DNA from 3 places in the Planococcus sp. 1R117A genome. Region 2 is predicted to be linked to each of the others. Evidence: riboswitches for the same ligand, from Rfam matches in the RefSeq annotation. Region 2 holds a riboswitch; each other region holds the start of a gene.
The links. Region 2 has a riboswitch for S-adenosylmethionine ahead of metK (methionine adenosyltransferase). Riboswitches for the same ligand answer to the same signal wherever they lie in the genome.
Positions count from the first base shown of each region.

Region 1: linked by a shared signal. The riboswitch ahead of ACSFXN_RS15265 (MetQ/NlpA family ABC transporter substrate-binding protein) and the one ahead of metK (methionine adenosyltransferase) in region 2 are both predicted to bind S-adenosylmethionine.
Region 3: linked by a shared signal. The riboswitch ahead of ACSFXN_RS16595 (methionine ABC transporter ATP-binding protein) and the one ahead of metK (methionine adenosyltransferase) in region 2 are both predicted to bind S-adenosylmethionine.

Region 1 is NZ_JBPRLO010000005.1:110,683-114,911, forward strand. Features, by position in the region: gene ACSFXN_RS15255 (hypothetical protein) at 1-824, shown strand, start outside; gene ACSFXN_RS15260 (alpha/beta hydrolase) at 1,139-2,041, shown strand; SAM riboswitch class I at 2,219-2,337, shown strand; gene ACSFXN_RS15265 (MetQ/NlpA family ABC transporter substrate-binding protein) at 2,497-3,330, shown strand; gene ACSFXN_RS15270 (metallophosphoesterase) at 3,446-4,229, opposite strand, start outside.
Region 2 is NZ_JBPRLO010000002.1:848,411-852,639, forward strand. Features, by position in the region: gene ACSFXN_RS09605 (gamma carbonic anhydrase) at 103-636, shown strand; gene metK (methionine adenosyltransferase) at 689-1,900, opposite strand; SAM riboswitch class I at 2,098-2,210, opposite strand; gene pckA (phosphoenolpyruvate carboxykinase (ATP)) at 2,447-4,036, shown strand; gene ACSFXN_RS09620 (alpha/beta hydrolase family protein) at 4,210-4,229, opposite strand, start outside.
Region 3 is NZ_JBPRLO010000006.1:52,391-56,619, reverse strand. Features, by position in the region: gene ACSFXN_RS16615 (arsenate reductase family protein) at 1-42, shown strand, start outside; gene gcvH (glycine cleavage system protein GcvH) at 113-493, shown strand; gene ACSFXN_RS16605 (toprim domain-containing protein) at 630-968, shown strand; gene ACSFXN_RS16600 (thioredoxin family protein) at 974-1,300, shown strand; SAM riboswitch class I at 1,334-1,438, shown strand; gene ACSFXN_RS16595 (methionine ABC transporter ATP-binding protein) at 1,523-2,548, shown strand; gene ACSFXN_RS16590 (methionine ABC transporter permease) at 2,541-3,209, shown strand; gene ACSFXN_RS16585 (MetQ/NlpA family ABC transporter substrate-binding protein) at 3,251-4,069, shown strand.

The DNA.
Region 1 (4,229 bases), on a different contig from region 2:
CTGCAGAAGCACCAGCATACTCGAATACTCAAGCCTACGAAGCGCAGCATATTGAACAGGATACGAAGTATTCGAAAAAGGTAATGAAAGCGGTCCGGGTTAGTTTAGGAGCAAATGCTAAGTCAACCCAAGTAGATGCTGTGATTCAAACGATGCCGAAAGTGAACGTCATGGACCGTTACTTAGCTTCATTTGGCAAAAAGGTCAAAGGCAATGAAGTTCGGCTGGCGGTAAAAGAAATCTTTGATATCGATCTGAACTACGTTTCGAAGATGGATTATGGCAGCAAATTGGCCAGCTATCCTACAGATGTGATGGAAAGCTTGCGTGTTTCCTTGAACGAAGAACCGGCATCGACTAAGCAAGATGCACGGATTATGGAAATGGCGAAGAATGAAGTGATGGACCGCTATCTGAAAGATCACGATTACGCACTCACTGGCGCAGAGAGCCGTGTGCTGATCAATCAGATTTTTGGGGTTAATCTGGAGGGCATTTCCACTTTGGAACATATGCAATTAGCAGTCAGCTCTAAAGGCCAATGGATTGTGAAAAGTGATACAGATCTATTCGTTCTCGAATCCAGCTTGGATGATGTCGATGTTTCGATCTATACGACACCTTACTTTAAAGAAGTGACAGGCAGCGACCAATTGCCGGAGCCGTTAAAAACGAACTTAATGAATCTTGGCTTTACATATAACGAAGAAGCCAATCTTTTGTATTACAAAAACCCAACCGGTGAATCCGTACCGGATGCGTTCAAAGGCCGAGTAATGGGAATTCTTATTGGCACGATTGTGACGGAATACAAGAACAAATAATGGGAAAACCTTCAGGGACTTAGAGGAAACTCTTGGTCCTTTTTTGCGCTTTCCTTTGTTGCAGAATGATTGGGCATGATGGGGTATGGATCAAAACTTAATGTTTTAGAAGAATATAAGACAGGCTGAATTCTGGCAGCTCCGCTAGGTTTGGTAATGAAAAATACTAAACAGATTCTTTAAAAAGAATTCTCCTTCAATTGACCCGTACAATAATCAATCCTTTATATTAATTATCTGATTTTTCTGATACATTTAGAAAGAGGAAGTTTTTGCTATATTTTCGAAATAATAAATTCCAAAGGAGGGATGAAATGAAGGTTATCAAGAATGATGTTACGTTCGTAAGCGAAGGGTTAAATTGTAAGGGCTGGTTGTACGTTCCGGAAGGAGGAGAGCTTAGCAAAAAACCGGCGATTGTCATGGCGCATGGATTTAATGCGGTGAAAGAGATGCATTTGAAGAACTTTGCGGAAAAATTTGCAGAGGCAGGTTTTGCCGTATTGGTTTTTGATTACCGATTTATCGGGGAAAGTGAAGGGGAGCCAAGGCAGCATGTGATTCCTGCAGAGCAGCATAAAGATTATAGAAATGCAATCAGCTGGATTTCAACTCATGATCAAGTAGATGAAAATCGAATTGGCATATGGGGAGCTGGCTACAGTGGAGCTCATGTATTGCATTTGGCAGCAATAGATCCACGGGTGAAAGTTGTCGTAGCCCAAGCTCCCGTGGTAAACGGATGGAAGAGTGCTCAACGGTTAATGAGAAATGACATATTCCATGGATTCGTCCAAAATCTAAGTGCTTACCGTCTGGCCCGTTATATGGGAGCGGAGCACCAGTATGTGCCGGTAGTTGCACCAGAGGGTGAAGTAAGTGCTTTGCCGATTCCAGAGGCTTTTGACTGGTTTACTGAAACAGGGAACACGATTGCACCAAATTGGGAAAATAGAATTACGCTTGAAACAATGGAAGCTCTTTTGGAATATAGCCCGAGCAGCACGATTGAGCGTATTTCCCCGACACCTTTATTAATGTTGGTGGCAGAAAATGATATGTTGGCGACAGCGGATTTAACCATAGAAGCTTTTCAAAAAGCACATGAGCCTAAAAAATTAGTGGTTCTTCCCGGCGGCCACTATAGTGCCTATGTAGACCCAGGATTGTCGGATTTTCTGCCACCACAAATTGAGTGGTTCAAGGAGCATTTGTGAGACTGATTTAAAGAAAGCAGAGAGACAAAAAAAATGCTTTCCTTTATCAATGGAAATTCTAAACCTAAGTGGTATTTCAATCTGGTTCTTTATTGCTAAAATTCACAATAAACAAAATGGGTCTTGCTTTTTGCGTTATATTGAAATAGTATGAAAATATAAATTAAATATGTAAATCTCTTATGAAGAGCGGCGGAGGGACTGGCCCTGTGAAGCCCGGCAACCATTCAAGGTTTTGAACGACCATGAAAAGGTGCTACATCCTGCAAAATACTTGGTATTTTGGAAAATAAGAGAGGTGTAAACTCAAACTTTTTTGAATGCCTCTCTTTTAAGAGAGGCATTTTTATTTTTCACAGAAAAGGAAGCGGGTTGTCATTACAACGGCTGCATGCAGTTGAAGGTTTTACTGGCCACACTGGCAATGAAAAAGAAACAGGAAAAGGGGAAATGACATGAAGAAATGGATAGCAGGAAGTGTACTGGTTTTGTCAGCAGCAGTTTTAGGAGCTTGCGGAAGTGGTGAAGAGGCATCAACTAAAGAAGCGGAAAGCCTTGTCAGTGATGGTGTTTTAACGGTCGGCGTAACCGGAGGTCCGCATGAAGAGCTCGTCGAAAAAGTTGCGGAACTTGCAGAAGAGCAAGGACTGGACTTCACTATTGAAACGAAAGTGTTCTCTGACTACGTAATGCCGAATGTTGCGTTAGCAGAAGAGGAAATTGACTTGAACTCATTCCAGACGGAACCGTTTTTTGAAGAAATGAAAAAAAGCCGGGACTTGGATTTGGTCCGCGTCGGTGATACGGTAACGTTTCCGATGGGCATTTATTCATTAGACTACAAAGATGTCAGCGAACTGCCGGAAGGAGCAAAAATCGGTTTGCCGAGTGATCCGACCAATAGTGGACGGGCTCTAGCTTTGTTCGAAAAAGCGGGCCTTCTTAAAGTGAAGGAAGGCGTTGGCTTGCAGGCGACGGTAATGGATATCGCTGAAAATAAAAACAACTACGAGTTTATCGAACTGGACTCTGCTCAAATTCCACGCCAATTGAACGAGCTGGATGCAGCAGCCATCAATACCAATTTCGCGCTTGAAGCGGGCTTTGTGCCAGCAGAAGATTCGATTTTCATCGAACCAAGCGACTCGCCTTTCGTCAATCTTGTTGCATCACGCACTGAAAACAAAGACGATGAAGCGATCAAGCAATTCCTTGAACTGTACCATAGCGATGAAGTAAAACAATTCATTGAAAAAGAGTTTGCGGGATCGCTTATTCCTTCTTGGTAAAACTTAATGAGAAAGCCGCCTTCGATGGAATCCATCGAAGGCGGCTTTTTTTGTTTAACGGTATTGGCCAGTATTCGCAGGTCCGAAAAAGGGAGTAGGCGGATAGCACAATTCTTTAAATTTCAATCATTTTAATCGTTGATGCGATTTCTTCTTCAGCTGACTGCAGGTTCCATTCATGCGGGTAATAGCCGAGCGGATTGCAGATTACTTCAATGTTTTTATAATGTTCATGATAGCGTGTATGGGTATGGCCAAAAATAAGCTTTTTGACCTGGTATTCCATCGCCAGTTCGCCAAAGCGGGAACTTCCCATCATGGCATTGAAGAAATCCCAGCTCGGATCTTCCTTCACTTGCAGAAAATGAGCGAACGGTACAACATGAGTGACCAGGATGATGTTTTTGCCGCGATATTCTTTGAGCCAGTTCTCCAGTTTTGCGGTATACTGCTCCGTCAAGGCAGAGTCGGTTACTGGCCAGTGGGCATACGTTTTATCCGGCCACGTAAAGCTGCCGAATGTGCCTTTGGCAAATTGCTGTTCAGTAAATCCCGCAACGCCGAATGTGTAATCATACCAGCCGCCATCGTCGATTACGACCCAGTCTTCGTTCAATTGGACAGGGCCGTTGCCAAGATTTCCGCGGAACTCGAGAAGTTTGGAATAGGCAGCGGCGGAATCTTCCGCATAGACATCGTGGTTGCCATGGACGAATAATAGCTTGGTTTCTGGAAAACCGTCTTGCAGCCGATTTAAAAGAGCCAAACCTTTTTCAGGGCCGGCAGCTATATCTCCGCTCACGATGAATACGTCGGGGGAGTGGTTTTTTACCCATTGTTCGACTATGGCTAAAATATCTGTTTCTGTTTTTTTGCGGTTTAACCCTTCATGAATGTCT
Region 2 (4,229 bases):
GCTGTACTCCTTTCTTCATCCTTTATCCAACCAACAGATTTGACCTTTGCAACAAATTTGTTACGATTATAGATATCTTATCTTTTTTAACGGAGGTTTTCCATGATTTACCCATTCAACGGCAAGCACCCATCCATTCATCCATCCGTATTCATTGCGGACCATACAACAATCACCGGTGATGTGACAATTGGTGCTGAATCATCCGTCTGGTTCAATACCGTCATACGCGGTGACGTCTCTCCGACTATCATCGGAAACAAAACCAATATCCAGGATTTATGCATGCTTCACCAGAGTCCAGGGAAAACATTGATTCTTGAAGACAATGTTACGATTGGCCATCAAGTGACACTCCATAGCTGCATTATCCGAAAAGGCGCACTGATTGGCATGGGATCCATCATATTAGACGGCGCTGAAGTTGGAGAAGGCGCATTCATCGGAGCTGGAAGCCTCGTTCCGCCCGGCAAAGTTATTCCGCCCGGAATGCTGGCGCTTGGGCGTCCAGCGAAAGTGGTCCGTGAACTCCGGGATGATGATAAGCAAGATATGGAACGCATCGTCCGGGAGTATGCGGAAAAAGGTGCTTACTATAAATCATTGCAAAAAAATTATATCGAGCAAGAAAAATAACAACAAAAAAGACGATCAGGCATTTTTGCCTGATCGTCTTTTTTGTTGTTTTTTAAGCTTGTCCATTAAAGATGCCTGATTGTTCTCTAAGAACTTCCACTTTATCTGTACGTTCCCATGGAAGGTCGATATCGGTGCGTCCAAAATGTCCATATGCTGCTGTCTGTTTGTAGATCGGGCGTCGAAGGTCAAGCATTTTGATGATTCCAGCCGGGCGCAAATCGAAGTTTGCACGGACTAGATCGTCCAAAATTTCTTCGTCGACTTTGCCTGTTCCAAATGTATCAAAAGCGATTGATACTGGATGAGCTACGCCGATTGCGTAAGCCAATTGCACTTCGCAACGATCTGCCAAGCCTGCCGCTACGATGTTTTTCGCTACATAACGAGCTGCATAAGCCGCTGAACGGTCCACTTTCGTCGCGTCTTTTCCTGAGAATGCGCCGCCGCCATGGCGTGCAAAGCCGCCGTAAGTATCAACAATAATTTTGCGCCCTGTAAGGCCCGCATCTCCTTGTGGACCACCGATTACAAAACGGCCAGTCGGGTTAATGAAGTATTTTGTTTCATCATCCATCAAATGTTGAGGGACAACTTCATTGATGACATATTCTTTGATGTTGCGCTGTATTTGTTCAAGTGTCACTTCCGGGTGATGCTGTGTGGAAATAACGATGGTGTCCACGCGAAGCGGTTTATTGTTTTCATCGTATTCGATGGTAACTTGTGTTTTGCCATCGGGACGCAAGTATGGAAGTATTTCTTCTTTGCGCACTTGAGCCAATCGGCGTGCCAATTTATGGGCTAGAGAGATTGGTAGAGGCATTAATTCTTCCGTTTCGTTGCACGCGAATCCGAACATCAGACCTTGGTCTCCTGCTCCGATATCGTCTAATTCTTTATCAGTCATTTGGCCTTCACGCGATTCAAGCGCTACGTTTACTCCAGCAGCGATGTCCGGTGATTGCTCATCGATAGATGTCAGAACTGCACTTGTTTCTGAGTCAAAGCCATATTTAGCACGTGTATAACCGATTTCCCGTACTGTTTCACGTACAACTTTCGGGATATCAACGTAAGTGGAAGTCGTAATTTCCCCTGCAACAAGCACTAACCCTGTAGTTACAGTGGTTTCGCATGCAACACGTGCATTGGGATCTTCTGCTAAAATGGCATCCAGGATTGCATCTGAAATCTGGTCACAGATTTTATCCGGATGTCCTTCTGTTACTGATTCTGATGTGAATAATCGACGGTTTTTCAAAATGTGTTTCCTCCTTATATCCTGCGAGATTGCTCTCGAAATTGATACGGTACTCGTTTCCCATGTCAAGTCCGTTCCGTGAGGATTGAACTTCAAGCCGTTGTGGCCTTTGTACACGAGGATTAAGGGCAATTTCATAAAAAAATCCCATCCATCATTTGCATGTGGAAAGGAGAAATCATCATAAGCACCTTTCACTCTTATCGTCCAAGGTTGAGTTCCTTGCTTCAGGTTTGGCACCTTCTCTGCAATTTGCAGCAGGTTGCCGGGTTTCATAGGGCCTGTCCCCTCCACCAGCTCGGAATAAGAGTATCCGTTCAATTTTTCATCATACGGAAAGTATAATGTTATGTCAACGTTTTTCAATCAATCTTTCCACATTAAATCATTAATTGGTTATAATAGGTGATTCAAGATCATAAAATGTATTTTTTTCATTACAATCAGTTATTAGTATAGACTAATGGGCTCAATGTGTTATACTAATGTTCGAATATACATCCTCCCCATCACCATGGGAATAACCGAAAAGGAAGGTACATATAAATGAATCCAGTGAACTTCGCAAACAACTTAAAGGATCTTTTAAATGGCCAAAATGTGCACGTCCAGCTTTCAGTTCCGCAATTAGTGGAAGCGGCAACATCACGTGGGGAAGCCGTATTGACTCGAGAAGGCGCTGTAAAAGCTGAAACCGGCAAATATACAGGCCGCTCGCCTAAAGACAAGTATATAGTAGAAGAAGACATTTCAAAAGACAAAATTGATTGGGGCGCTGTCAACCGTCCGATTTCTTCTGAGGTTTTTGAAAACTTATATAACAAAGTAATCGAGCATTTGAAACAACAAGATGCATTATATGTTTTCAAAGGCTTTGCAGGAGCAGACCCAGAGTCTCGTTTGGCTATCCAGACGATCAATGAGTACGCTTGGCATAATCTGTTCGCCCACCAATTGTTCATCCGCCCGACTGCAGAAGAACTGGCGGCGCATGAAGCGGAATTCACCGTTGTCTACGCCCCGACATTCCAAGCGGATCCTGCAGTGGACGGCACTGATTCTGAAACGTTTATCATCGTTTCTATGGAGAAAAAAATCATTCTGATCGGCGGCACTGAATACGCCGGCGAAATGAAAAAATCCATCTTCTCCATCATGAACCACATCTTGCCTGAAAAAGGCATTCTTCCGATGCACTGTTCAGCTAACGTAGGCCAAGAGGGCGACGTAGCATTATTCTTCGGTTTATCCGGAACAGGAAAAACAACTTTATCTGCTGATGAAGACCGTAAATTGATCGGCGATGACGAGCACGGCTGGTCGGATAATGGCGTCTTCAATATTGAAGGCGGCTGCTATGCGAAAACCATCAATCTTACACGTGAGCACGAACCTCAAATCTATGACGCCATCCGTTTCGGTGCTGTTCTTGAAAACGTTGTCGTTGACGAAGATACACGCATCCCGGATTATCACGATGGATCATTGACTGAAAATACACGTGCCGCTTACCCGATCCAGGCAATTGATAATATTGTGGATCCTTCGGTAGCAGGGCACCCAAAAACAATCGTATTTTTGACAGCTGATGCTTTCGGCGTGTTGCCTCCAATCAGCAAATTGACGAAAGAACAAGCAATGTATCATTTCTTAAGCGGCTACACATCTAAACTGGCTGGAACAGAGCGCGGGGTTACTTCTCCTGAAGCGACATTCTCAACTTGCTTCGGATCACCTTTCCTTCCTTTGCATGCGACTGTGTACGCTGAAATGCTTGGACAAAAAATCGACGAGCATGGCGTTGATGTATTCCTTGTAAATACGGGCTGGACTGGCGGCGAGTACGGAGTCGGCAGCCGTATGAAATTGTCATACACACGCACAATGGTGCGTGCTGCAATCAAAGGCGAACTTCATGATATCGAAACTGATAAAGAAGAAATCTTTGGCCTGCAAATTCCAAAACAAATAACTGGCGTGCCTTCTGAAATCTTGAATCCGCGCAATGCATGGGCAGACAAAGAAGCTTACGACAAGAAAGCAAAAGAACTTTCTCAGGAATTCCAAGAAAACTTCAAAAAATTCGGCACCGTTTCAGCTGACATCAGCGTTCAAGGCGGACCGGCAAAAATCTAATAAGCAAGCTAAAAAGCTATCCTTTATGGATAGCTTTTTTCATTGAAAGTTCACAAATTTTATTTATCTACATATAAAACGATATTCAGTGAAATCTCTTACTCCTGTCTCTGCATTGTACTTGTATCGCTGCACTAGCTTCTTCGCAAAGGTAATGGCCGAACTTTCGGCCATTACCTTTCGTGCCTTCTCA
Region 3 (4,229 bases), on a different contig from region 2:
AAAGAAGAAGAGTTTGAAAATACCTGGAAGAGAGAGCAGTGAAATCTTGTATTTCCCCAGGCTTTATGTCAAACTGAGAAATGAGTACACTACATAATTTGGAGGGTTTCCGATGAGCACACCACAAGAACTTCGTTATTCTAAAGAGCATGAATGGGTTAAAGTTGAAGGCGGTACAGCACGCATTGGCATCACACATTTTGCACAAGCTGAACTTGGCGATATCGTTTTCGTAGAATTGCCGCAAGTTGGCGATGAAATAAAAAGAAATGAGCCATTTGGCAGCGTAGAATCAGTTAAAACTGTTTCAGAGCTTTATGCGCCTATTAGCGGGCGTGTAATTGAAGTCAACACTGAGCTTGAAGACAGTCCTGAATTTGTAAACGAATCTCCGTATGAAAATGCGTGGATGGTGGTAATCGAATCTCCAGAAGAAGCTGAGATCAGCGAATTGATGTCAGCTGAACAATATCAGGAAATGATCAACGAGTAATATCTTAAAAAGCGCCTATTACTTGGCGCTTTTTTTGCTAGCCGGGAACTATATGAAATAAGCATCTATAGGCTGAACCAATACGGAGCAGCCTTTACACCTAATCTTTCATCATATATCAGCGAGGTGTTGACTTATGGATAAAGTAATTGTGGTTGAAGGGCTAACGGATAAAACACGAATAGCGCCGCTCATTGCAGAACCCGTGACGATTGTTTGCACAAATGGTACAGTTAGTGCATCGAGGCTTGAAGAATTATTGCTGCCTTATGAAGGTTTAGATATCATCATATTGGTGGATGCGGATAAATCAGGTGAACGGCTGCGGAAACTTGTTAAACGCGAATTCCCTGAAGCCCGGCATTTTTATATCAATCGCAGTTACAAGGAAGTGGCAGCGACGCCGATCCGGATCTTGCTCGATGTGCTGATTTCAGCAAATGTTCAAGTCAATAAGTTATTAACTGAGGGATGAAATCGATGAAAGAATGGACACATAAAGAATGGCTGAAAGAAAAGAACACTAGCTCTGCCGCGGCTTATTATTTGTATACGCCGATGTGCGGTACATGCCAAGTTGCTTCTAAAATGATGGATGTCGTAAAAGAGTTGTTCCCGGATTTGCCGATGGGCAAAGCGAATTTGAATTATGTTCAAGAAATCGCCGAATTGTACAAGGTGGAAAGTGTGCCTTGCCTGCTCATTACAGAAAACGGGCAGCTGAAAGAAAAGATTTACGCATTCCAGTCTGTGCCTTACCTATACGGAAAATTGAAATCTGTTGACGAAAAATGTCGAGCATGGTAAATTGAATTTCTGAACAATAATTTCATATCGTAACTCTTATTTAGAGTGGTGGAGGGAAGTGCCCTATGAAGCCCGGCAACCGTCATGAAAATGAAATGGTGCCAAATCACACAAAGCAAAAGCTTTGGGAGATGAGAGAGCGGTTTTCGTGTTTTCACGGTTACCCTTCTGCTCAGTTCTGCGCGGAAGGGTTTTTTATTTTGGATTAGGAGTTGTAAAAGGATGATTGAATTAAAAGAACTGTCGAAGGTTTTCGACACGGGAAAAGGCACTTTAACAGCTGTCGACCATGTCGATCTGTCGATTTCGTCCGGTGAAATTTTTGGCATTATCGGCTATAGTGGGGCAGGAAAAAGTACATTGATCCGTTTATTGAACGGATTGGAAAAGCCTACTTCGGGGACGGTAACAATAAACGGCCAAAATATCTCGGCAAGTAAAGGACCAGAGCTGCGGAAGGCGCGCCAGAAAGTCAGTATGATTTTCCAGCATTTTAACCTTCTGTGGTCACGTACAGTAAAAGAAAACATCGAATTTCCGCTTGAAATCGCAGGTGTTCCAAAAAACAAGCGCGACGCCCGCGTTCAGGAATTGGTGGAATTGGTTGGGCTTACCGGTAGAGAACATGCTTATCCGTCTCAGCTGTCGGGTGGCCAGAAACAGCGTGTCGGCATTGCCCGTGCGCTGGCTAATGAACCTGAAGTGCTCCTATGTGATGAAGCTACTTCAGCACTCGATCCGCAGACAACCGATTCGATTCTGGAACTCTTAGTCGATATCAATAAGCGTCTTGGGCTTACGATTGTTCTCATTACCCATGAGATGCATGTTATTCGGAAGATTTGCCATCGTGTCGCTGTTATGGAAGGCGGCCGCGTCGTTGAACTGGGAGACGTATTGAATGTCTTCCAGGCACCAAAACAGCCAATTACGAAGCGTTTTGTCGCTCAAGTCACCGATACGGAAGATTCTCACGAAACGATTAAACATCTGCGGGAACTTTATCCGACAGGCGAATTGGTGAAATTGGTTTTTGTCGGTGAACAGACAGAACAGCCTATTTTGACTAAGCTGATCCGGAAATACCCTGTAGAGATTAATATTGTGCAAGGAAATATATCGCACACGCAGCGAGGAGCTTATGGAACATTGGTTTTACAAATGAAAGGTTCGCAGCAGCAGATATCCGAAGCTCTCGCATTCTTGAATGCTGAGAGTGTCCAGACGGAGGTGATGGCAAATGATTGAGTCATTATTTCCGAATGTCGATTGGGACAGCATGTGGGAAGCGACGCTCGAAACATTATATATGACAGCCATGTCGACATTCTTCACTTTTGTCATCGGATTGGTTCTGGGAATCGTCTTATTTTTGACGGCACCGAAACAATTATGGGCTAACAGTGTGGTGAATTGGCTGACTGGAGCATTCGTCAACATTTTCCGTTCGATTCCGTTTATCATTTTAATCATTTTGCTGATTCCGTTTACGAAATTTCTCATCGGCACGATTCGAGGGCCGAATGCTGCATTGCCTGCTTTGATCATTGGAGCGGCGCCATTTTATGCGCGCATGGTATTGATCGCGCTGAAGGAAATTGATAAAGGAGTCATCGAGGCTGCGCGTTCTATGGGCGCAACAACTTGGACGATTATCCGTAAAGTGCTGCTGCCGGAGTCCAAACCGGCATTAATTTCAGGTATCACAGTTACAGCGATTGCATTGGTTGGATATACTGCCATGGCCGGAATTATCGGTGCTGGAGGTCTAGGAACACTTGCGTTCTTGGACGGTTTCCAAAGAAGCCGGGAAGATGTTACGCTAATGGCAACTATTTTGATTTTGATCATCGTTTTCGCAATCCAGTTTATTGGTGACCGAATGACTACCAAATCTGATAAACGCTAACAGCTAAACTATAAAAAACATAGAAAAAGGGGACCAGTTACATGAAAAAATTACTAGCAGGATCATTATTGACAGCACTTGTACTTGCAGGCTGCGGTGGCGGCAACGGCGGAGCAAGTGAAGAAGAGACAAGCACATTAAAAGTGGGTGCTTCAAACGTACCGCACGCAATTATTTTGGAACAGGCAAAGCCGCTCCTTGAAGAGCAAGGAATTGAATTAGAGATTGAGACATACCAGGATTACATTTTGCCGAACCAAGATTTAGAAGCTGGAGAAATTGATGCCAACTATTTCCAGCACGTTCCGTATTTGGAGTCACAAAAGAAAGAATTTGGCTATGATTTTGAAAATGCAGGCGGAATCCACATCGAGCCGATCGGTGTTTATTCTCAGAAATATGCTTCATTGGAAGAGCTTCCTGAAGGGGCAACAATTTTAATGAGCAACTCAGTAGCCGACCATGGCCGTATTTTATCGATGCTTGAAGCTCAAGGCTTGATTAAATTGGCAGACGACATAGACAAAACGACTGCTGAAGTGAAGGATATTGTGGAAAACCCGAAAAATCTTGAGTTTGATGCGAACTATGAAGCAGCATTGATGGTTCAATTATATGAAGCAGGCGAAGGCGATGCTTTGTTGATCAACTCAAACTATGCAATCGATGCAGGATTGAGTCCATTGGAAGATTCCATCGCACTTGAAAGTTCAGAATCTCCATACGTCAATATCATCGCAGTCAATAAAGGCGATGAAGACAGCGAAAATATCAAAGCATTAGTTGAAACCTTGAAATCACAGGAAATCCAAGACTTCATCTTAGAAGAATGGGGCGGGGCAGTAGTACCTGTCAAATAATAATGATATAGCTGAATACACGTCATAAAACTGGATGTAGACTCGATTTTTTGAGTCGGCATCCAGTTTTTTTATTTTAGATAATAATTTTAATATTTCGCGTATTGTAGAATCTATTCTAATTACTAGACCAATATGATACTTTTGTATAATAATAAAA